DNA from 3 places in the Megasphaera sp. DISK 18 genome. Region 2 is predicted to be linked to each of the others. Evidence: riboswitches for the same ligand, from Rfam matches in the RefSeq annotation. Region 2 holds a riboswitch; each other region holds the start of a gene.
What was found. Region 2 has a riboswitch for S-adenosylmethionine ahead of A0U42_RS01270 (branched-chain amino acid transport system II carrier protein). Riboswitches for the same ligand answer to the same signal wherever they lie in the genome.
Positions count from the first base shown of each region.

Region 1 (7,310 bases), on a different contig from region 2:
TCATACAACAACGTCTTGTGGACACTCTCGTTCACAAGGCGCTTTTTTGTTGGCCTAATATAGATGTGACGCTTTACAGAGCTTCAATTATCATCGTTATTGTCGTCGGAGCTTCATCAAAAGGCCTGCCGCGGTTTGGCCGGCAAGACCGGTGATTGACAGCGGGCAGTTAATTTCTGCGCAGCTGTCTCTTTTCATCTTCAAGGCGACATAAAAAAGACATGAACAGGAGATAAACCCCGTTCATGTCTAGGCTTGCAGATTTTTTATTTCTTATTCTTCTTATGCGATGCCAGGTCGCCGCCGTACTGGATGAGGTTGACGACGACGATGAGGATGATGATCGTCGCTAACATGACGTCGGGACGGAAGCGCTGGTAGCCGTAGCGGATGGCGATGTCCCCGAGGCCGCCGCCGCCGATGGCACCGGCCATGGCCGATGCGCCGATGAGGTTGACGATGAGGACCGTAACGTTGTTGATGATCGTCGGCAGGGCTTCCGGCAGGAGGACCTTGCGGATGATCTGGAAGGGCGTAGCGCCCATGGATTCAGCCGCTTCGACGAGGCCGTAATCGACATCGCGGATCGACGTTTCGACGAGGCGGCTGAGGAAGGGAATGGCGACGATGGTCAAGGGGACGCAGGCTGCGGCCGTACCGATGGACGTACCGGCAATGAGTCGGGTCAAGGGGATGATAGCCACCATGAGGATGATGAAGGGCACGGAACGGATGATGTTGACGATGGTGCCCAAAATCCGGTTGATGAAGAGGTTTTGCAGGATGTGGCCCTTGCTGGTCGTGACTAAGGTGACGCCCAGGGGAATGCCGATGATGCCGGCGATGACCGTGGCCACGGCGACCATATAGAACGTTTCTTCAATGCCTTGGAGCATTAACTTAATGATTTCTTGGGACATAACCTAATACCTCACTTCCTATCGGTAATGTTTTAATATACGAGAAGGCCTTGGCCTGGGTTTCCATATCGCCCATGATGACGATGATCAAGTAGCCGAAGGGTTCATCCTGGATGTAGTCGATGTTGCCGTAGAGAACGCTGACCTTGACGTGGAAGGTGCTGACGATTTCCGAGACGACCGGTTCGTGGGTAGCCTTGCCTTTAAAGCGCAGGCGGACGAGCATGTCGTGGTCCGGCGTAGGCTGGTCGGAGACGCCGAGATTCTTGATCCCCTTCGGCAGTTCCATGTTGATGACCGACGTGACGAAGTCTTTCATGGTCTGGGACTGGGGATTGGTGAAGATGTCGACGACGCGGCCCATTTCCTTGATGACGCCGCCTTCGATGACGGCTGCCCGATGGCAGATGTTTTGGACGACAGCCATTTCATGGGTGATGATGACGATGGTAATGCCCAGGCGCTGATTGATGTCCTGGAGGAGTTCTAAGATAGATTTCGTCGTCTGCGGGTCGAGGGCCGACGTCGCTTCGTCGCAAAGGAGAATCTTGGGGTCGCTGGCAAGAGCCCGGGCAATGCCGACGCGCTGTTTCTGGCCGCCCGAGAGTTGAGACGGATAGTTGGCGGCGCGGTCGCTGAGGCCGACCAGTTCCAACAGGGATTCGACTTTTTTATGGATGACGTCTTTCGAGGCGCCGACCAGTTCCAAGGGGAAGGCGATGTTTTCAGCAACCGTCCGCGATGAGAGGAGGTTGAAGTGCTGGAAAATCATGCCGATATTTTTGCGTTCTGCCCGAAGCTGAGATTCGCTCATTTTGCACAGGTCTTTGTCGTCGATGATGACTTCGCCGCTGGTCGGTTTTTCCAGCATATTGATGCAGCGGACGAGGGTCGATTTACCGGCGCCGCTCTTGCCGATGATGCCGAAGATCTCGCCGTCTTCGATGGTCAGGTTGATGCCCTTTAAGGCTTGGATTTGGGCAGCGCCGCCGTAGGTTTTGGTAATGTTCTTTAAGGTAATCACAGTATCACTCCTTGAGCCAGGCGTACAGGGGATAAAGACAATAAAAAAGGCCGTCATGCAGATGACGGCCGTCAATACGGTGTTACTTCATCTGTCGGAATGTTCCGGTGGACTTGGCACCTTCCCGAATGGGGGTTGCCGCAGCGTCATCGGGCCAGTCCCTCAGCTGCTCTGGATGAAAGGTATATCGTTGTTGCAACTTATAATAGCACGGCTTTTTGCCGTTGTCAATAAGTAATCTTTACTCGGCCCAGTTTCCGTTGGTGAATACAGGGACGACGGTGCCGTCTTTTTTTAGGCCCGTAATGGTAAGGTCTTTGGAACCGACCATGAAGTCGACGTGGATCATGGAATCGTTGAGGCCGGCTTTAGAAAGGCCTTCTTTGTCGAGTTCTGTGCCGCCTTCAAGGCAGGTCGGGTACGACGCGCCCAGGGCTAAATGGCAGGAGGCATTTTCATCGAATAAGGTTTCGTAGAATAAGATGCCCGACAGGGAAATGGGCGAGGCGTAGGGGATGAGGGCCACTTCGCCCAGGCGGCCGGCGCCTTCATCGACGGCGACGAGCTTCTGTAAGACGTCTTCACCGACTTTTGCGGCGGCGTCGACGACCTTGCCGTCCTTAAAGGTCAGGTGGAATTGATCGATGGTGTTGCCGTTGTAGACGAGAGGCCGCGTGCTGTATACCGTACCGTTTACGGCGTCGGCCTTGGGGGCCGAGTAGATTTCTTCTGTCGGCACGTTGGCATTGAATAAGATGGCCGTTTCCGTTTCTTCCATGCCGCCTTGCCAGATATGGTTATCGGGAAGGCCGACGGTAAGATCCGTGCCCAGGCTGTTGGTGTAGTGAAGGCTCGTGAAGTGCTGATTCGTCATCCACGTCCGGCGGGCCTTGAGGTTGGCCAGATGGGCATCCCAGTCGGCCAAGGGATCCACACCGTCGGCTCTCGACGATTGGAGAATCTGGTTCCACAGGGCTTCATAAGCCTTGTCGGCGTCAAGATCCGGGTAGAGGAGCTTGGCCCAGACGGCGCTCGGGACGGCGGCGACGAGCCACGTCGTCTTGGAGGCCATCATGCCGTCGATATATTCTTTTAAGGCCTTATTGTGCGCCTTTTGCTGGGCGAAAATCTTCTTGGTGTCGATGCCGCTCAAGAGCTTGGGATTGGCCGAAATGAGGCTCAGGAAGGCCGCTTTTTTATGGTAGTAATGAAGGCTGAAGTCGCGGCGCCAGTCGGGCAGGGACTCAAAAGACGACAGGTCTTCATATTCGTAGCGCAGGCGGGTCATGTCGTCGGAGCGCCAGTTGACGACGACTTCGGAGGCACCCATCGTATAGGCTTCTTTGGTCAGTAAGGTGACGAAGTCGTGGCCTTCGACGGGGGCATTGATGACTAAGGTCTGTTCTTTTTGAAGATTGAGGCCTTTTTGCAGTAATACCTGCGCGTAGGCCGTTAATTGTTCAATCGTTGGCATAGAATCAACTCCTTTATATAACTATGATAAACGCCAGGCCGTCTGTTTCCACAGCCGCCAGTTGAGGGCCGCGGCGTTGATGGCCAGGCTGATGATCAGGCTGAGCCAGTAGCCGAAGGGGCCGTAGGGCGTGAGATGGGCCATGGCATAGCCCATGGGAATGCTGATGAACCAGTAGGTGATAAAGGCGATGTAGGTAATGATGCGGACATCTTTGTATCCGCGGAGGATCCCCTGGACGGGCGTACCCATAGCATCGCAGAAGGCAAAGGCTACGGCACACAAGAGGAAGGTTCGGAGGGCCCGGAAGGTTTCGGCATCCGTCGTAAAGATGGCGGCAATGTCGTCGACGAAGACGTAGGTGAATAAGGTGACGCCGACGGCGATGATGAGGGCCGTGATTTGACAGAGGACGGCGTACTGCCGGGCACCCTGATAGTTTTTGGCACCTACTTCGTAGCCGATGACGATGGTTGCCGCCAGGCTGATGCTCCAGGGAATGGTATAGGTCAAGGTCGTGAAGCTGATGGCGCCCTGGTTGGCGGCGAGATATAAGGTGCCGAATTCTGCCATCAAAAGGCTGACGATGGAAAAGAGGCTGGTCTCACAGAAGACGGCGATGAAGATGGGAATGCCCAGTTCCAACTGGTGATAGGCGTGATGCCAGCTGAAAGGACGCAGGCGGCGCCATAAATCGTACGAGCGAAAGGGCTCCATAAAGGTCAGGACGGCGACGAAGAGTAAAAAGGACACCCAGCCGGCGATGGTAATGGCATAGCCCGTGCCGATGCCGCCCATGGCCGGAATGGGGCCGGCGCCGAAGATGAGCAGGCGAAAGAGGATGATGGTGAGAACCAGGTTGGTCATGAGGATGGCCATCGATATCTGGGTCTTGCCGTGGGCGTCGACGACGTAGCGAATCGTCGCCTGCAGGCAGATGGGAACGAGGCCTAAGGACAAGGCTTTAAGATATTCCCAGGCAATATAATGAACCTTTGGTTCGAGGCCCATGAAGTCGAGAAAGGGCGGCAGCAGCACATAGCCTAAGAGGAAAATCACGACCGTAAAGGCCAGGCTCAGATAGAGGCTCTGCATGATGTATATGGGAATCTCTTCCGTCTTTTTGGCGCCGCGGAGCTGGGCGATGATCGGCGAGATGCCGAAGAAGATGCCGCACAGGCCGGCAAAGACGGGAATCCAGATGTTGACGGCAACGGCGACACCGGCCAGATCGACCGTACCGGCACGGCCGCTGAAAATCGAGCTGAAGACCGACGTGCCGACTTGGGCCATCTGGGTCAAGAGCAGGGGAAAAAACAGGGTCAGAAAATGACGCCATTGGCTGCGATGGGGGAACATAGAAACCTCCTTATACGAAAAAAGCGTTGTCTCAGAGGACAACGCTTTTTCTACAGTTCAACTTATTTGCCCATCGCATTGACTTTGGAAGCCAAACGGGATTTTTTACGAGCTGCCGTATTTTTATGGAGAACGCCTTTACGTGCGGCGCTGTCGATTACGCTGCTAGCTTTATCAAATGCCTGTTTAACGGCATCAGCGTCACCGCCGAGGATGGCTTCGTTCGTACGGCGGATAGCGGTATGAACGGAAGATTTTACTCGAGAGTTAGCTGCATGACGAGCTGCGTCTTTTTCCATCGTTTTCATGTTGGATTTAATCTGCGGCAATGGATTCACCTCCCTAATTTACAAGAACACTAGAAAAAATTTTACCATATGCCACAGAAAAAATCAATAGTTTTTTTGCAGGACATGCGATTAGGCTTTACCTTCGGAACCGAGAACGGCTTTGATCTTGTGGGCTACGATGTCGTGGACGAACTGACGGCCGTCGGTCAGGTACTGACGCGGGTCGAAGTGGTCCGGATGCTGAGCCATGTGCTGACGGATGCCGGCAGTCAGGCCGAGACGGAGGTCGGAGTCGATGTTGATCTTGCAGACCGAGAGAGAGGCTGCTTTGCGGAGCTGATCTTCGGGGATACCGACAGCGTCAGCGAGGTCGCCGCCGTTGGCGTTGATGATCTTGACGTATTCCGGTACGACGGAAGAAGCGCCGTGGAGTACGATCGGGAAGCCCGGCAGGCGTTTGGAAACGTCTTCGAGGATGTCGAAGCGGAGCGTCGGCGGTACGAGAACGCCGTCAGCGTTGCGGGTGCACTGTTCCGGAGTGAATTTGAAAGCGCCGTGGCTGGTGCCGATAGCGATAGCCAAGGAATCGACGCCCGTACGGGATACGAATTCTTCGACTTCTTCCGGACGGGTGTAGTGAGCTTCTTCAGCCGAGACGTTGACATCGTCTTCGATGCCGGCCAGCTGACCGAGTTCGCCTTCGACGACGACGCCCTTGGAATGAGCATATTCAACGACTTTTTTCGTCAAAGCAATATTGTCTTCGAAAGAATGTTTGGAGCCGTCGATCATGACAGACGTGAATCCGCTGTCGATGCAGTCTTTGCAGGTTTCAAAGTCAGCACCGTGGTCGAGGTGAAGGGCGATGGGGAGATCGTAATCTTCCAGGGCTGCGGCTACGAGATGTTTCAAGTACGACGGTTTCGCATATTTACGGGCACCGGCCGAAGCCTGAAGGATGATCGGGGATTTCAATTCAGCAGCGGCTTCTGTGACAGCCTGGACGATTTCCATGTTGTTGATGTTGAATGCACCGATGGCATAGTGGCCTTCATAGGCTTTTTTAAACATTTCTGTAGTTCCAATTAATGGCATGTTTACATTCCTCCTACAAGTTACGTATAGAATATTTAATGTATATAATTCCAGCCGGCCCGACGGACGAGGGCGTCCATATCTTCAGGCAGCCGGGAATTAACGGTAATGAAGCGATGTGTCATGGGGTGGGTAAACTGCAGGCAGTAGGCGTGAAGGGCTTGACGCTGCATGAGTTGGCGGGAACCGCCGTAAAGGTCGTCGCCGACGAGGGGATAGCCGAGATAACTGCTGTGGACCCGAATCTGATGGGTTCGCCCCGTATGCAGGACGACTTGGAGCAGGCTGTATTCAGTGGACCTCGCCAGGCAGGTGAAATCGGAATGAGCCGGCTTGCCGTCGAGCCTGACACAGCGGGTAATGATGCTGTCGGGACATCTTCCGATGGGGGCGTGTACAGTTGTGACCCGCGCAGGGTATCGTCCCTGACAAATGGCCAGATACAGCCGCTTATAGCTGAGATCTTTTTTGTCGAAGGCGTACTGGATCTGCGGTTCTTTGGCGACCATGCACAAGCCCGACGTATTTTTATCGAGGCGATGCATGGGGTGATATGAGCAGTGCTGACCCGTCGCGGCGTAGTGATAGGCCACGGCGTTGGCCAACGTCCCGTCTCGAACGGCCGACGTCGGATGCATTAAGATGCCTGCCGGCTTATCGATGACCATGAGGTAGTCGTCTTCGTAGACGATGCCGATGGGGATATCCTCGGGTGCAAATTCGTTTTTGACGGGAATGACGATGGACACGACATCCCCTTCCCGGACGAAATCGCGCGTCGAGGCAGGCTGGCCGTTGATGGTACAGCTGCCGCTGTGCTTGATGCGGCGTCTTAGTGTGGATGAGACGCCGAAGTGTTTCATCGCGCCGGCTACGGTCGTAGGCCGGTGGAGCGGACCGACTGTAAAATGAATCATTGGCATATTCCTCTATCTTGGCGTTGTCTACCCTTATTATACCCAATAGAAATAAATAAATCCACACATTTCAGGAAAAGAGGTGGGCTATATTTTAGCCCGCAAGCAAGGAAATACGCTGATTTTGAGAAAATGGAGAAAATTTCATCTTCATAAACAGGAAACTTGACGCTATGCGTCGAAATAGTATAACATAGAAAGGCTATGTATCCGTTTTTGGCATTTCTGCGA
Region 1 covers NZ_LUGJ01000021.1:38,495-45,804, forward strand. Annotated here, with positions in the region: gene A0U42_RS04980 (methionine ABC transporter permease) at 267-920, opposite strand; gene A0U42_RS04985 (methionine ABC transporter ATP-binding protein) at 901-1,944, opposite strand; SAM riboswitch class I at 2,029-2,126, opposite strand; gene A0U42_RS04990 (aminopeptidase) at 2,186-3,418, opposite strand; gene A0U42_RS04995 (MATE family efflux transporter) at 3,440-4,777, opposite strand; gene rpsT (30S ribosomal protein S20) at 4,840-5,106, opposite strand; gene fba (class II fructose-1,6-bisphosphate aldolase) at 5,197-6,162, opposite strand; gene A0U42_RS05010 (RluA family pseudouridine synthase) at 6,198-7,079, opposite strand.
Region 1: it holds a riboswitch for S-adenosylmethionine, as region 2 does, so the genes downstream of both, A0U42_RS04985 (methionine ABC transporter ATP-binding protein) here and A0U42_RS01270 (branched-chain amino acid transport system II carrier protein) in region 2, are expected to answer to the same signal.

Region 2 (7,310 bases):
CGTCGTCGGCTTTTCCGGCGGCGTGGACAGTACTTTTTTGACCTATGCCGCCCATGAAGCGCTGGGTGATAAGGTCCTGGCCATTACGGCCGTATCGGCCACCCTTCCGGGGAGTGAAGCTGCCGATGCCAAGGCCATGGCGGAATTCATTGGCGTCGAACACCGCTTGGTCAATTCGACGGAGTTCGACGATCCGACGTTTGTGGAAAATCCGCCGGAACGCTGCTATTACTGTAAGAAGATCCGTTTCACGGCCTTGGTGAACCTGGCCAGGTCCGAAGGCTATCAGTGGGTCATCGACGGCGGCAATGTCGACGATCTCGGCGATTACCGGCCGGGGATGAAGGCCCTTAAAGAGCTGTCCGATTCGGTCCGCAGTCCCATGATCGAAGCGGGCTTAGACAAGGCCGATATCCGGGCCCTATCGAAGGAATTCGGTCTCCAGACCTGGAATAAGCAGAGTGCCGCTTGTTTGGCCAGCCGCGTTCCTTACGGCGTCCGCCTGACGCCGCATCTCCTGGCTCAGATCGATGCCGCCGAAGCCGCTGTGGCCCCTTACGTTCAAGGGGCGCTGCGGGTCCGCTATCACGGCGACGTAGCCCGTATCGAAGTGGGCTTAGACGAGATCCCGTCGGTGCTGGCCCATCGCCAGGAAATCGTCCGGGCCATTAAGGATACGGGGTTCTCCTACGTTACCCTCGACCTCGGCGGCTATGAAATGGGAAGTCTCAATGATGTCATCGATACCGATGAGGAAGTAAAGTGATATGGCTGTTACCAAGAAAGTAAAAGATGAAATGCTCCAGCGTTTCCAGGACCAGTACGGCATCATGAAGCCGGCCCTGCACTACAATTCGCCCTTTGAACTGATGATTGCCGTCATCTTGTCGGCTCAGTGCACGGACGAACGGGTCAATATCGTGACGGCCGGTCTCTTCCCGGAATATAATACGGCAGAAAAGATGCTGTCCCTCGGCCTCGACGGCCTCGAAGAAAAGATTCGCACCTGCGGCCTTTATCACAGCAAGGCCAAGAATATTCTGGCCAACTGCGCCATCCTCTGCGAAGACTATGGCGGCGAAGTACCGCAGACCTTTGACGAATTGGTGAAACTGCCCGGCGTCGGCCGCAAGACGGCGAACGTCCTGGTCAGTGTCTTGTTCGACATCCCGGCCATTGCCGTCGATACCCATGTCTTTCGCGTATCCAATCGGCTTCAGCTGGCCAAGGGCAAGACGCCCCTTGAAGTCGAAAAGGGGCTGCAGAAGGCCATTCCCAAGGAATGGTGGAGCCGGGCCCATCATTGGCTCATCTGGCACGGACGACGGGTCTGCAAGGCCCGAAAGCCCTTGTGCGACGAATGCTTCCTCTCTGATTTATGCCCGGGAAGTCAAAATAAGTCGCCGAAGAAGTGATTTTGTTAAAAAGTTATTGACAAACAGCGAAAAGTTTTATAAAATACTACCAATACATACAAAATTTCATACCGCAATATCCAGAGCAGCTGAGGGATGGGCCCGATGACGCTGCGGCAACCTGCCAATGGTAAGGTGCCAATTCCTACAGGCTATTCCTGAAAGATATGATGTGAATTGAGGCGCAGCTTGAGGGCAGCGCCTCTTTTTTGTATGATGCACTTATTCTTTATGATGGGGTTAGGGGGACTTTTGTTATGAATGATTCCAGCAGACAGTCGATTCGGAAACGGGATGTCATCATCCTGGGCTTTGCTTTTTTTGCCACCTATTTCGGGGCCGGCAATCTTATTTTTCCGCCGCACTTGGGGCTCAACAGCGGCAGTGATTTCTTGTCGGGCCTGGCCGGTTTGACCTTGTCGGGGATTTTCCTGCCTATTTTTACGCTCATCGTCATCGGCCTCAACGGCGACGTCCATACGATTACGGACAAGGTCGGAAAATATACGTACCGGATTTTATTGGCGGCTTTGATGCTGGTCTGTACCTTCGTGTCCATTCCGCGGACGGCAGCGACGGCCATCCAGCTCGGTGTACAGGGGAATTTTCCGGCAGCGCCCATGATTCCTTTAGTCGTCCTTTATTTCCTGCTCTGCTATTTCTTCGTCGCCGACCCGCATAACGTCATGGACCGCATGGGCAAGTATTTGACGCCGGCCTTGGCCTTCATTTTGGTGGCCATCGCCATTGCCGGGATTTTCTTCCCCTTGGGGACGCCGGCGGAACCTGCTGCAGACAATCCCTTCGTCAATGCCTTCCTCGGCGGCTACAATACGGGCGACGTCCTGGTCAGCTTCATCATGGCTGCCGTCTTCCTCAGCTCCATTCGCGGCAAGGGCTATACGGGCGTCGGCCAGCGCAATAAGGTCCTCATCTACTGCGGTATCGTCTCCTTCGTCCTGCTGCTCATCATCTACGGCAGCCTGCTCTACATGGGAGCCAGCGTCAGTTCCTATTATCCTCAGTCCATCGGCCGGGCTGAGCTCTTGGTAGCCATCATCCACCGCATCGGCTCTTGGGTCATGATTCCCATGGGCATCGCCGTCGTCTTGGCCTGCCTGACGACAGCCATCGGTCAGATTGCGGCCGTTGCGGAATTCACCAGCACGACTTCCGGCAGCCGTGTCAGTTATAAACAGGCGGCCGTCGCCTGCTCGATTCTCTCGGCCCTGACGGCCTTCCTCGGTGTCGACGGCATCGTCACCTACATCGGCTGGATTTTCGGCGTCGCTTATCCGCCGTGCCTGGCCTTATTGGTCTTAGGCATCGTCGGTCCCTTGCTGCCCAATCAGTGGGCCTATAAGGGTTCGGTCTACTTGGTCACGGTCTTCGCCTGCTTGGAATCCCTGCCGGGCCTTAGCAGTCTGGCCGTTGCCAAAGCCATCGTCGCTGCCGTTCCCTTGTCGGCCTACGGCTTCGGCTGGATCGTTCCCTTTGTCGTCGGCCTTGTCGGCGGGTCTGTTCTGGGGCATTTCGCGTCGGAATCGGAGTCCTTGGAAGTCGAGGCAAAATAATGGTAAAGGCATTGTACTTAAATTTTTCAGAGTACGATGCCTTTTTTGTTGCACAATAGAGAATTTCTATCTATAATGGTAGCATAAATCAGCACAAAGGAGGTTTTTTCATGGACTTAAAAAAATTGTATATCGATGGCCAGTGGGTAGCTCCCTTATCCGGCCAATACATCGACGTTGAAAATCCGGCGACGAAGGAAGTTTTCACGACCGTTGCCGCTGCCGGTGAACAGGATGTCGCCGCTGCCTCAGCTGCTGCAGCCAAGGCCTTTCCTGCGTGGGCGGCAAGGCCGATGGAAGAACGAATTGATTTTATGAGAAAATTGCTTAAAGAGCTCATTCAATTTGAACCGCAGATGGTCGATGCCACCGTCAAGGAATTGGGCATCCCCGTTTCCTTCGTTAAGACCAACCACATCGCCTACCAGTTCGTACGGACCCAGTCCTATATCGACTTGGCCCCGGACCTGCCCTTAGTCGAAAAACTGCCCCAGTCCGTCGTCTACCGCCGTCCCTTAGGGGTCATCGGCTGCATTACGCCGTGGAACTATCCTTTGGGCCAGGTTATCCAGAAAGTCATCCCGGCTATTTTAGTCGGCGCCACCGTCGTCTTGAAGCCCAGCCAGTCTACGCCGGTAACAGCTTATTATTTGGCCGAAGCCTTTGATCGGGCCGGCTTCCCGAAGGGCGTCTTCAACTTCATCCCCGGCCGCAGCGGTGAAATCGGCAACGCTATCTGCGACGATCCCAATATCGCCATGATATCCTTTACGGGGTCGACCAAAGCCGGTATCAAGGTCTCCCAGCGGGCCTTGGCTTCTATGAAGCGCATCAGCATGGAACTGGGCGGCAAATCACCCTTTATCATCCTGCCCGGGGCCGACTATGAAAAGGCCGTCCGCATGTGCTTCAATTCGCTCCTGCTCAACAGCGGCCAGACCTGCACGGCTCTGTCGCGGCTGATCATTCCCAAGGAAGCGAAAAAAGAAATCGAAGACATCATCCTCAAGGTCCTGCCGGAATATAAGGTCGGCGACCCGACCTTGGAAACGACGAAAGTCGGCGCTGTCGCTTCGGCAGAACAGTGGAAGATTGTCGATTCGTACATTGCCAAAGGCATCGAAGAAGGGGCGACGGTCCTGGCCGGCGGCCGTCCGGAAGCGCCTGAAAAGGGGTACTTCATCAATCCGACGGTCTTCACCGATGTGACCAACGACATGACCATCGCTCAGGAAGAAATCTTCGGGCCCGTCCTCTGCGTCCTCACTTATGACAGTGTCGACCAGGCCCTTACTATTGCCAACGATACCAAGTACGGCCTCAACGGTGCCGTCTGGGGTCCCGATAAGGAAGAAGCGACGAAGGTTGCCGAAGGCATCTTGTCGGGCAACGTCTACGTCAACGGCAGCCCGCGCGACGTCACAGCGCCTTTTGGCGGCTTTAAGGACAGCGGTCTCGGCCGTGAAGGCGGCAAAGACGGGATGCTCGAATTTACAGAACCGCAAGCTATTTTTAACGCATAAACTATTGTAGAGGAGTTTTTTGACATGAATTTTGATGAACAAGCCATGAAGATCCGCCGAGGCAAACAGGGGATTCTTGAAACCTTCCCTCGGGCCGTCTTACAGACCAACGACGATTTGAGTGTACTCTACACGCCGGGCGTTGCCCAGCCGTGCCGGGAAATCACCAAAGATCCGGATCTGTCCTTTGACCTGACCTGCCGGGGAAATATGATTGCCGTCGTATCCGACGGGACCCGCGTCCTCGGTTTGGGCGACATCGGCCCGGAAGCGGCCATGCCGGTCATGGAAGGGAAATCCATCCTGTTCAAGGTATTCGGCGGCGTCAATGCCGTTCCCATCTGCCTGGACACGAAGGATCCGAAGGAGTTCATCGAAACGGTCAAACGCCTGCAGCCCTCTTTTGCCGGCATCAACTTGGAAGACATTTCTTCGCCGAAATGCTATGACATCGAAGAAACGCTGAAGCGCGAAATGGACATCCCCGTCTTCCACGACGACCAGCACGGTACGGCCATCGCCGCCTTAGCCGGCGTCATCGGAGCCCTGCGCTTCGTCAAAAAGGACCTCAAGACGGCCCGCATCGTCATCAACGGTGCCGGGGCTGCCGGGGCTTCCATCGGCCGCCTCTTGGTCCGGGCCGGTGCCGAAGACGTCACCATGGTCGACCGTCCGGGCATCCTCTATGCCGGCATGGAAGGCCTCAATCCCGTCCAGGCTGCGTTGGCAGACGTGACCAATAAGGGCCGTAAGCAGGGGACCTTGGCCGATGCCGTCAAGGGTGCCGACCTCCTCCTCGGTGTTTCGGCACCGCATATTTTCACGAAAGAGCTCATCGAATCCATGGCTTCCGACGCCGTCGTCTTTGCCATGGCCAACCCCATTCCCGAAACGGACTACGCCTCGGCCAAAGAAGCCGGTGCCAAAGTCGTCGGTACGGGTCGGTCCGATGCGCCCAACCAGATCAATAACGTCATGGTATTCCCGGGCATCTTCCGCGGGGCCATGGCCGTCCGGGCCCGCAGCATCAACGAGGATATGAAACTGGCCGCAGCCTATGCCATCGCCTCCTTAGTTTCGGACGACGAACTGGCTGAAGACCACGTCATTCCCAATGCCTTTGACGAACGGGTAGCTCCGGCCGTCGCTGCAGCCGTTGCCAAAGCGGCCATGGACAGCGGCGTCGCCCGCATTACTCGCGATCCCGAAGACATCCGCCGGGAAGCGGCCGAAACGATTGCCAAGTTACGCGCCGTGTCGGAATCGGTCAATGGCCACTAACGTTATGATGATCATGAGCCGTCTTTTGAGACCTTTGTCTTGAAGGGCGGCTTTTGTTTGTCTTTGGCAGAACGACATTGCATACCGGCCTGATTTCTATTGTCATGACAGTAGTATTGTCAAAAATCGGTCAATAGGGTATAATTGGTGTAAATAAAAATTGTCGTCAGCCTTAGGGACTGGCGGTTTGAACGGGACTTGTCCAAAGGGCGGTCCCGTTTCCCTGAAAGGATGGAAACCTGTGTATATTGAAGATGAGATCGCTGCCCTGAAAAAAGAAAAAGAGGCCATTATCCTCGCTCACTATTACGTGCCCGATGAGGTACAGGCCTATGCTGACTACGTCGGCGACTCCTTTGGTCTGGCCAAAAAGGCCGTTGAAACGGATGCTAAAATCATCGTCTTTGCCGGCGTCGATTTTATGGGTGAGAGCGCCAAGATGCTCAATCCCAAAAAGAAGGTCCTCATGCCCGACCGGACGGCGTCCTGTCCCATGGCCCACATGGCCGATACGGCGACCATTGAAAAGGCCCGCGCCGAGTATGACGACTTGGCCGTCGTCTGTTACGTCAATTCGACGGCAGCCGTAAAAGCTGCGTCCGACGTCTGCGTCACGTCGTCCAATGCCGTTAAGATCGTCAAGAAGCTGCCCCAGAAGAATATTTTCTTTACGCCGGATAAAAATCTGGGACACTACGTTTCGACCCAGGTGCCGGATAAGCATTTTATCCTCAATCAGGGCTTTTGTCCCCGTCACGATACGGTCGATCCGGACTACGTAAAGAAGGTGCAGGCCGCTCATCCCCGGGCCCTGTTCCTGGCCCATCCCGAATGCCGCAAGGAAGTCCTGGCCCTGGCCGATTACGTCGGCAGCACGTCGGGCATCATCGACTATGCCGGTTCGTCGGACGCCAAGGAATTCATCATCGGAACCGAAGGCGGCGTCTTTTATGAGCTGGAAACGCGGAATCCCGATAAGGTATTTTATCCGGCCATGGAAGATGCGTACTGCATCAATATGAAGAAGGTCACCCTGGAAAAGGTCCGTGACTGCCTGCGCGATGAAACGAACGAAGTCTTTGTCGATGCCAAGATGGCAGGGAAGGCCGTTCAGGCTTTGGAACGGATGCTGGATTTAGCCAAATAGAAGAAGGTAGATGTCATGGAAACAGAAAAAACAGATGTTGTCATCGTCGGCACCGGTGCCAGCGGTCTCTTTGCCGCCCTCCACGTACCGCGCGATAAGAAAGTGCTCATGATTACGAAGGATGACGTGGAAAACAGCGATTCTTTCCTGGCTCAGGGGGGAATCTGCGTCCTTCACGATGAAAACGATTACGACAGCTTCATGGAAGATACGTTGAAAGCCGGCCATTACGAAAACCGCCGCGAATCGGTGGATATCATGATTCGCTCGTCGCGGCGCATCATCGATGAACTCGTCGGCTACGGCGTCGACTTTGCCCGAAAGGCCGACGGCTCTTTCGACTATACCCGCGAAGGCTGTCACTCCCGGC
Region 2 covers NZ_LUGJ01000005.1:81,364-88,673, reverse strand. Annotated here, with positions in the region: gene larE (ATP-dependent sacrificial sulfur transferase LarE) at 1-766, shown strand, start outside; gene nth (endonuclease III) at 768-1,415, shown strand; SAM riboswitch class I at 1,489-1,587, shown strand; gene A0U42_RS01270 (branched-chain amino acid transport system II carrier protein) at 1,673-2,989, shown strand; gene A0U42_RS01265 (aldehyde dehydrogenase family protein) at 3,100-4,512, shown strand; gene A0U42_RS01260 (NADP-dependent malic enzyme) at 4,537-5,793, shown strand; gene nadA (quinolinate synthase NadA) at 6,035-6,940, shown strand; gene A0U42_RS01250 (L-aspartate oxidase) at 6,956-7,310, shown strand, end outside.

Region 3 (7,310 bases), on a different contig from region 2:
ACTTGTGTGAGGTAAAAACTTCATACAGGTCCTTTCCTGTATTTGCCGCTGTGACAGGCCTTTTCCGGTGAAAATCACAGCCGTTCGAATGTTTCGGAAGGATGCTTCGATTCCCGGAAGGGGCCGGAGTTACAGGGGTATTTATTCGATGCCGACCGGCTGCTGCTGTTGAAAAAGAGCGATATGACGGTCTGGAACTTTCGGGACGTTCATGTTACGGACTTTCTCCAGACGTTTTCCTGTAGCTTTTTCTCGGCATTTACGATATAATATTTGAAATATATGTTCACCGTGTCCGACTGTAAGAGGCAGGAGGGCCGTGATGGAAGGAGCGATGGCATGAATATCAGAATGGCGACCCTCGACGACCTTAAGGCTGTCACCGCCGTAGAAGCGGCTTGTTTTCCGGCAGCCGAGGCGGCATCGGAAGAACGCCTGCGCGGCCGTATTTCCTACTTTGGCCGTCATTTTTGGCTGCTCTTTGGCGACGATGGGACTCTTATTTCTTTCGTCGACGGCATGGTTACGGATCAACGTGATTTGACGGACGACCTCTATGGGGATGCCTCTCTCCACGACGAAAAGGGTGCTTGGCAGATGATTTTCGGCGTCAATACATTGCCAAGTCATCGGAAACACGGTTATGCCGCATTACTTCTCACGAAAGCTATCGACGACGCCCGCAAAGAAGGCCGCCAGGGACTGGTCTTGACCTGCAAGGATAAGCTCCTGCATTATTATGCTAAATTCGGCTTTAAAAACGAGGGACTCAGCACCTCGGAACACGGTGGAGCCGTTTGGTATCAAATGCGCCTTACTTTTTAATGAAGGCGGATAAAGGCTTCTTTATACGTAATTTTAACTTTTTTCTTCATTTTTTTCATAAAATGCCTTGACAAGACGCCTTACAAAGTGTACAATTCCAGTAACGTTTCAAGCGAATCGTTGTTGTATACATTGTATAAGAATGAGGTATGTCATTATGGGGTACTTAAAAAAATTGACCATCATGTGTTGTACGATATAATCGTATTGTACAGCCATCTATCATAGGACAATACAATACGAACCTATTCATCCAGAGCAGCCGAGGGACTGGCCCTTTGACGCTGCGGCAACCTACGTAGGTAAGGTGCCAATTCCAGCAGGATTTTACCTGGCAGATGAAGTCATGGGCATACGTTTATTTCTTGCGCCATCTGCTTAGTACAGGTGGCGCTTTTCTTTGGGCAAAAAGGAGGGCTTTATGGAGCACGTCGCAAAACACGTGACCGACCTCGTCGGTCATACGCCGCTACTGGAGCTGACCCGCTGGCAGGCGGTACACGGCATCAAAGGCCGGGTCCTGGCCAAGCTTGAATACTTCAATCCCTTGGGCAGCGTCAAGGATCGAGTGGCCGTGGCCATGATCGACGCCGGGATACAAGCCGGGAAGATCGATCAGGATACGGTCATCATCGAACCGACGAGCGGCAACACCGGCATCGGTCTTGCCATGGCCGCTGCTGTGAAGGGCCTGCACCTCATCTTGACCATGCCCGATACGATGAGCCTGGAAAGGCAGAAAATCGTCAAGGCATTGGGGGCTGAAGTCGTACTGACACCGGGCATCGAGGGGATGCGCGGCAGTATCGGCAAGGCTGAAGAACTGCGAAAGTCTTACGGCAACGCCTTCATTCCGCAGCAGTTCGACAATCCGGCCAATCCGGCCATCCACCGGACGACGACGGCCGAAGAAATCTGGCGCGATACGGACGGTAATGTCGATATCTTCATTTCGTCCGTCGGCACCGGCGGTACCATTACCGGCACGGCTGAGGGGTTAAAAAGCCATGACCGGGAGGTACAAATCGTCGCCGTCGAGCCGAAAGACTCGGCCGTCCTTCGCGGCGGAAAGCCCGGGCCCCACGCCATTCAGGGGATTGGCGCCGGCTTCATTCCCAGCGTCCTCGATATGTCACTCGTAGATGATGTGATCGACGTATCGAATGAGGATGCTTATGAACGGGCTCGGGAAGTGGCCAAGACCGACGGCCTTTTAGTCGGCATCTCGTCAGGTGCCTCCTTACAGGCGGCCCTAACCGTCGCCAAGCGGCCGGAAAACGAGGGCAAGACCCTCGTCGTCCTCTTGCCGGACGGCGGCGAGCGCTATTTATCTACGTCTTTATTTGAAGAAGGCCTGTAAGGGCCAGCAGTCGGTATCGAGGGGGAAAAGATATGAAGCATAAAAAAATCATAGCGGTACTGACTGTCACGGCAGTCCTCACGGCGGCCGGTCTCTTGGCCGGCTGCGGTCGTGGGACTGATGAGGACACGCTTACCTTGACCAATGTCTCGTATGATCCAACACGTGAATTATATAAAGAATATAATGAAGCCTTTCAAAAGCATTATAAAGAGCAGACCGGGAAGGATATCCGCATCGTCCAGTCTCACGGCGGTTCGGGCAGCCAGGCCCGATCGGTCATCGAAGGCAGTCGGGCTGATGTCGTGACCCTGGCCCTGTCGTATGACATCGAACGCCTGGAACGGGCCGGCCTCATCGATGCCGGTTGGGAACAGGAACTTCCCGATGATTCGGCGCCGTACACGTCGACCATCGTCTTTCTGGTTCGCAAGGGGAATCCTAAGGGGATACGCGACTGGAACGATTTGACGAAATCCGGCGTCAGTGTCATTACGCCCGATCCCAAGAGCAGCGGCGGTGCCTGTTGGAACTTTTTGGCCGCTTGGAGCTGGGGCCTTGATCATTTCGGGGGGAATGAAATCAAGACCCGGGCCTTCATGACCGACCTCTACCGCCATGTCACCGTCATGGACGCCGGCGCCCGGGGCTCGACGACGACCTTTGTCGAAAACGGGCAGGGGGACGTCCTCATCGCCTGGGAGAACGAAGCGCTCTATACGATGCGCGAATATCCCGGCAGCTATGAAGTCGTCGTACCCAGTGTCAGCATATTAGCACAGCCCAGTGTGGCCGTCGTCGACCGCCTGGCTCGGCGCAAGGGCCATGAACAGGCGGCTCAGGAGTACCTGCGCTATTTGTACTCTGACGAAGGCCAGGAATTGGCCGCCAAAAATGATTTCCGGCCGTCCAATCCGGAGATTCTCCGGCGCTACGCCGACCGATTTGACCTTAACGTCAAGCTGACGCACATCAGCGACTTCGGCGGCTGGGATGCAGCCTATGTCAAATTCTTCGACGACGACGCCATGTTTGATAAAATCATGGCCGATGTCGATGGCAGTCAATAAGGAGGGATGCAGATGAATCCATTTTCAAACCCCGCGGGCGGGCGAAACCGAATTATTCCCGGCTTCGGCCTGACCCTGGGCGTGACCCTGGCCATGCTGTCCTTATTGATCCTCATTCCGTTGATATCGATTTTAGGCCACGCCTTTCAACTGACGGCCAATGACTACGCTAAGCTCATCACCAACAGCGCCATTCGCAACGCCTTTATCACGACCCTTGGAAGTTCTTTCTTGGCAGCCCTGATCAACTCCGTCTTCGGTTTCATCCTGGCCTGGGTCCTCGTCCGCTATGAATTTCGCGGCAAGACCCTCTTAAACGGTGTCATCGAACTGCCCTTTGCCTTGCCGACGGCCGTTGCCGGCATTACCCTTTCCAAGCTCTATTCCGATACGGGCTTCTTCGGCAGTTTCTTTGCCGGCTACGGCATTTCCATTGCCTATACCCATATCGGCCTTATCATCGCCTTGGTCTTCGTCGGCATTCCTTTCGTCGTCCGCTCCATTCAGCCGGTCCTGGAAAATTTGGATCCGACCTATGAAGAGGCGGGGAGTATGCTCGGTGCATCGAAGTTCACCATTTTCCGGCGCATCATCTTTCCCGAGCTGCGGCCGGCTCTCTTGACCGGTTTCGGCCTGGCTTTTGCCCGGGGCCTTGGCGAATACGGCAGTGTCATTTACATTTCCGGCAACAGTGCCAAGAATCACACTCAGGTCGTCTCTTACGTCATCATGCAGAAGCTTAATTACGTCGACTATGCCAGCGCTACGGCCATCGCCTTGGTCATGCTCATCATCGCCTTTGCCATGCTGTTTTCCATCAATATGATTCAGCTCTGGCAGGCCCGGCGCGTTCAATAGAGGAGGGGAATCATGAAGCACAGCAAGACAAAAATACTCTTACTGAGCATCAGCGTCGTCTTTGTCGTCGTCATGCTCATCGTCCCCCTCATTTCGGTCCTGATGAATTCACTGGCCGAAGGCTGGGACTTTTACGTCAAAGCGTTGACGACGCCTTACGTTTTGTCAGCCCTGCGCCTGACCTTGATAGCTACGGTCATCGCCGTCATCGTCAATACCGTCTTCGGCCTCTGTGCGGCCTGGGCCATTTCAAAATTCGACTTTCGGGGCAAACACCTGCTCACGACCCTCATCGATATTCCCTTTTCCGTCTCGCCGGTCATCGCCGGCCTGGCCTTCATCATGACCTTCGGCCGCATGGGCTGGATCGGGCAGTGGATTGAAGTCCTGAACGACTATTTAGGGACGGATATTCAAATCGTCTTCGCCGTTCCCGGCGTCATCTTGGCGACGATTTTCGTCACCTTTCCCTTCGTCTTCCGGGAAATCATTCCGGTCCTCCATACCCAGGGCCGCGATGAAGAAGAAGCTGCCGCCCTCATGGGGGCTAAGGGCAAGACGATATTCTTCCGCATTACCCTGCCGCAGATCAAATGGGCCTTATTGTATGGCATCGTCCTCTGTACGGCCCGGGCCCTCGGCGAATTCGGTGCCGTCAGCGCCATGTCGAAACTGCGGGGCGAAACCTTTACATTGCCCCTTGAAATCGACGCCCTCTACCAATCGGGATCGACCGATGCCATTACGGCAGCCTTTGCCGTCTCGTCCTTACTCGTACTCTTAGCCGTCGGCGTCCTTTTGCTGCGGGTATTCTTTGAAGCCAAGCTCCATAAGCCATCTTAGGAGGTGATGTCATGTACGTCGAAATGAAGCATATCGAAAAAAATTACGGCTCTTTCCACGCCTCACGGGACGTCTCCTTTGGCGTCGATAAGGGCAAACTGGTCGCCCTCCTGGGGCCCAGCGGCAGCGGCAAGACGACGATCCTGCGCATGCTGGCCGGCCTTGAAAATCCCAACAGCGGCGACATCGTCATCGACGGCAAACGGGTCAATGACATTCCGGCCGCCAAGCGGGGCATCGGCTTCGTATTCCAAAACTACGCCTTGTTCCGCTATATGACCGTCTTTGACAACGTTGCCTTCGGCCTCACCATTCAAGGGATGAAGAAAGACGACATCCGCCAGCGGGTCCTGGAAATGATCGACCTCGTCGGTCTGGCCGGCATGGAAGCCCGCTATCCCAATCAGCTCTCCGGCGGCCAGCGTCAGCGCGTCGCCTTTGCCCGGGCCCTGGCACCTCATCCCCAGGTCCTGCTCCTCGATGAACCCTTTGCGGCCATCGATGCCAAGGTGCGCCAAGAGCTGCGGAACTGGTTGAAAGAGACGATCCACCGCGTCGGCATCACCAGCATCTTCGTCACCCACGACCAAGATGAAGCCGTCGAAGTGGCCGATGAAATCATCATCACCAATCACGGCCGCATCGAGCAGGTCGGAACGCCTTTCGACATATACAGTAAGCCCAAGACGCCCTTTGTGGCCGAGTTCATCGGGACGCCCGTCGTCATCGACAACTGCAGCGTCCTCACAGGATTTGTCGACGTCGGCGGCCCGAAAAGAGCCATCATCCGGCCGGAATTCCTCAAGATTTATAAACAGGGGACGATGAAGCGCTACGCCAGCGCCGCCGAAGAGGGCATCGTCGAAGCCGTCGTCTTCCGCGGCAGCCGCCTCGACGTGACCCTGCGCGTCAAAGACTACCTCATTCACGGGGAATACGCCTTTGACGCCCCGAATCTTGCGGTCGGCGAAAGGGTGAAGGTCCTCATTTACCGCCTTCACGTCCTCGACGGCGACAAGACCTATTTACGAGAAAACAGGGCCATGATGGGTTCTGATGTATTCTATATTTAAACGAAGGAGTATTGCCATGCAGATTCAGAAGGAGAAAATCATCCACACCGATGTCCTCATCATCGGCGGGGGAACGGCGGGCTGTTACGCCGCCTTGACCCTCCAGAGCCTGTCTAAAGCCTCGGTGGTCATTGCCGAAAAGGCCGACATACGCCGCAGCGGTTGTCTGGCAGCCGGCGTCAACGCCTTGAATGCCTATATCACCAAAGGCCATACGCCGCAGTTTTATGTGGATTACGCCAAGAAAGACGCCGCCGGCATCGTCCGCGAAGACCTGCTCTTAACCATGTCGGAAGGGCTCAACGAAGTCACCCGAAAGCTTGAAGAATTGGGATTGGTCATCTTGAAAGACGAACAGGGGGAATACGTTACCCGCGGCCCGCGCAACATCAAGATCAACGGCGAAAACATCAAGACCATCTTGGCCGATGCCGTAAAGAAACTGGACGATGTCGAAGTTATCAATCACTTGAATATCACCGACTACATCGTCCGCGACAATCGCATTGCCGGTGCCCTCGGCTTCGATATCCTGACCGGTACGGCCTATGAAATCCGGGCCAAAGCCGTCCTCTGCGCGACCGGCGGTGCGTCCGGCCTCTACCGGCCCAACAATCCCGGTTTTTCCCGCCATAAGATGTGGTACAGTCCCTTTAATACGGGAGCCGGCTACGCCATGGGCATCCGGGCCGGGGCGGAAATGACGACCTTTGAAATGCGCTTCATCGCCCTGCGCTGCAAGGATACCATTGCCCCGACGGGAACCATCGCCCAAGGCGTCGGTGCCAAGCAGATCAACGCCAAGGGCGAAGTCTACGAAGATAAATACGGCCTGACGACGTCCCAGCGTCTCTACGGCACGGTGAAGGAAAACCTCGACGGTAAAGGCCCTTGCTACCTCAAGACCGAAGGCTTGACGGCCAAAGAGGATGAGGCCCTTTTAAAAGCCTACCTCAACATGGCGCCGAGCCAGACCTTGAAGTGGATGGAATCGGGGAAATTCCCGAGTCAGCAAAATGTCGAAATCGAAGGGACCGAACCCTACGTCGTCGGCGGCCACACGGCCAGCGGCTACTGGGTCGATACCCATCGACAGACGACCATTGAAGGCCTCTATGCGGCCGGTGACGTAGCCGGCGGCTGCCCGCAGAAGTACGTAACCGGCGCTCTCGTCGAAGGGGAAATCGCTGCCAAGCATATCGTTGAAACCGCCTTGTCCGGAGACCTCGAACTGACGGCCGACGAAGAACAGCAGCTCTTAGCCGACAAGGTCGCCGAATA
Region 3 covers NZ_LUGJ01000056.1:47,899-55,208, reverse strand. Annotated here, with positions in the region: gene A0U42_RS10375 (GNAT family N-acetyltransferase) at 340-825, shown strand; SAM riboswitch class I at 1,072-1,170, shown strand; gene cysK (cysteine synthase A) at 1,247-2,185, shown strand; gene A0U42_RS10365 (sulfate ABC transporter substrate-binding protein) at 2,218-3,255, shown strand; gene cysT (sulfate ABC transporter permease subunit CysT) at 3,268-4,113, shown strand; gene A0U42_RS10355 (sulfate ABC transporter permease) at 4,126-4,956, shown strand; gene A0U42_RS10350 (sulfate/molybdate ABC transporter ATP-binding protein) at 4,968-6,029, shown strand; gene A0U42_RS10345 (adenylyl-sulfate reductase subunit alpha) at 6,046-7,310, shown strand, end outside.
Region 3: it holds a riboswitch for S-adenosylmethionine, as region 2 does, so the genes downstream of both, cysK (cysteine synthase A) here and A0U42_RS01270 (branched-chain amino acid transport system II carrier protein) in region 2, are expected to answer to the same signal.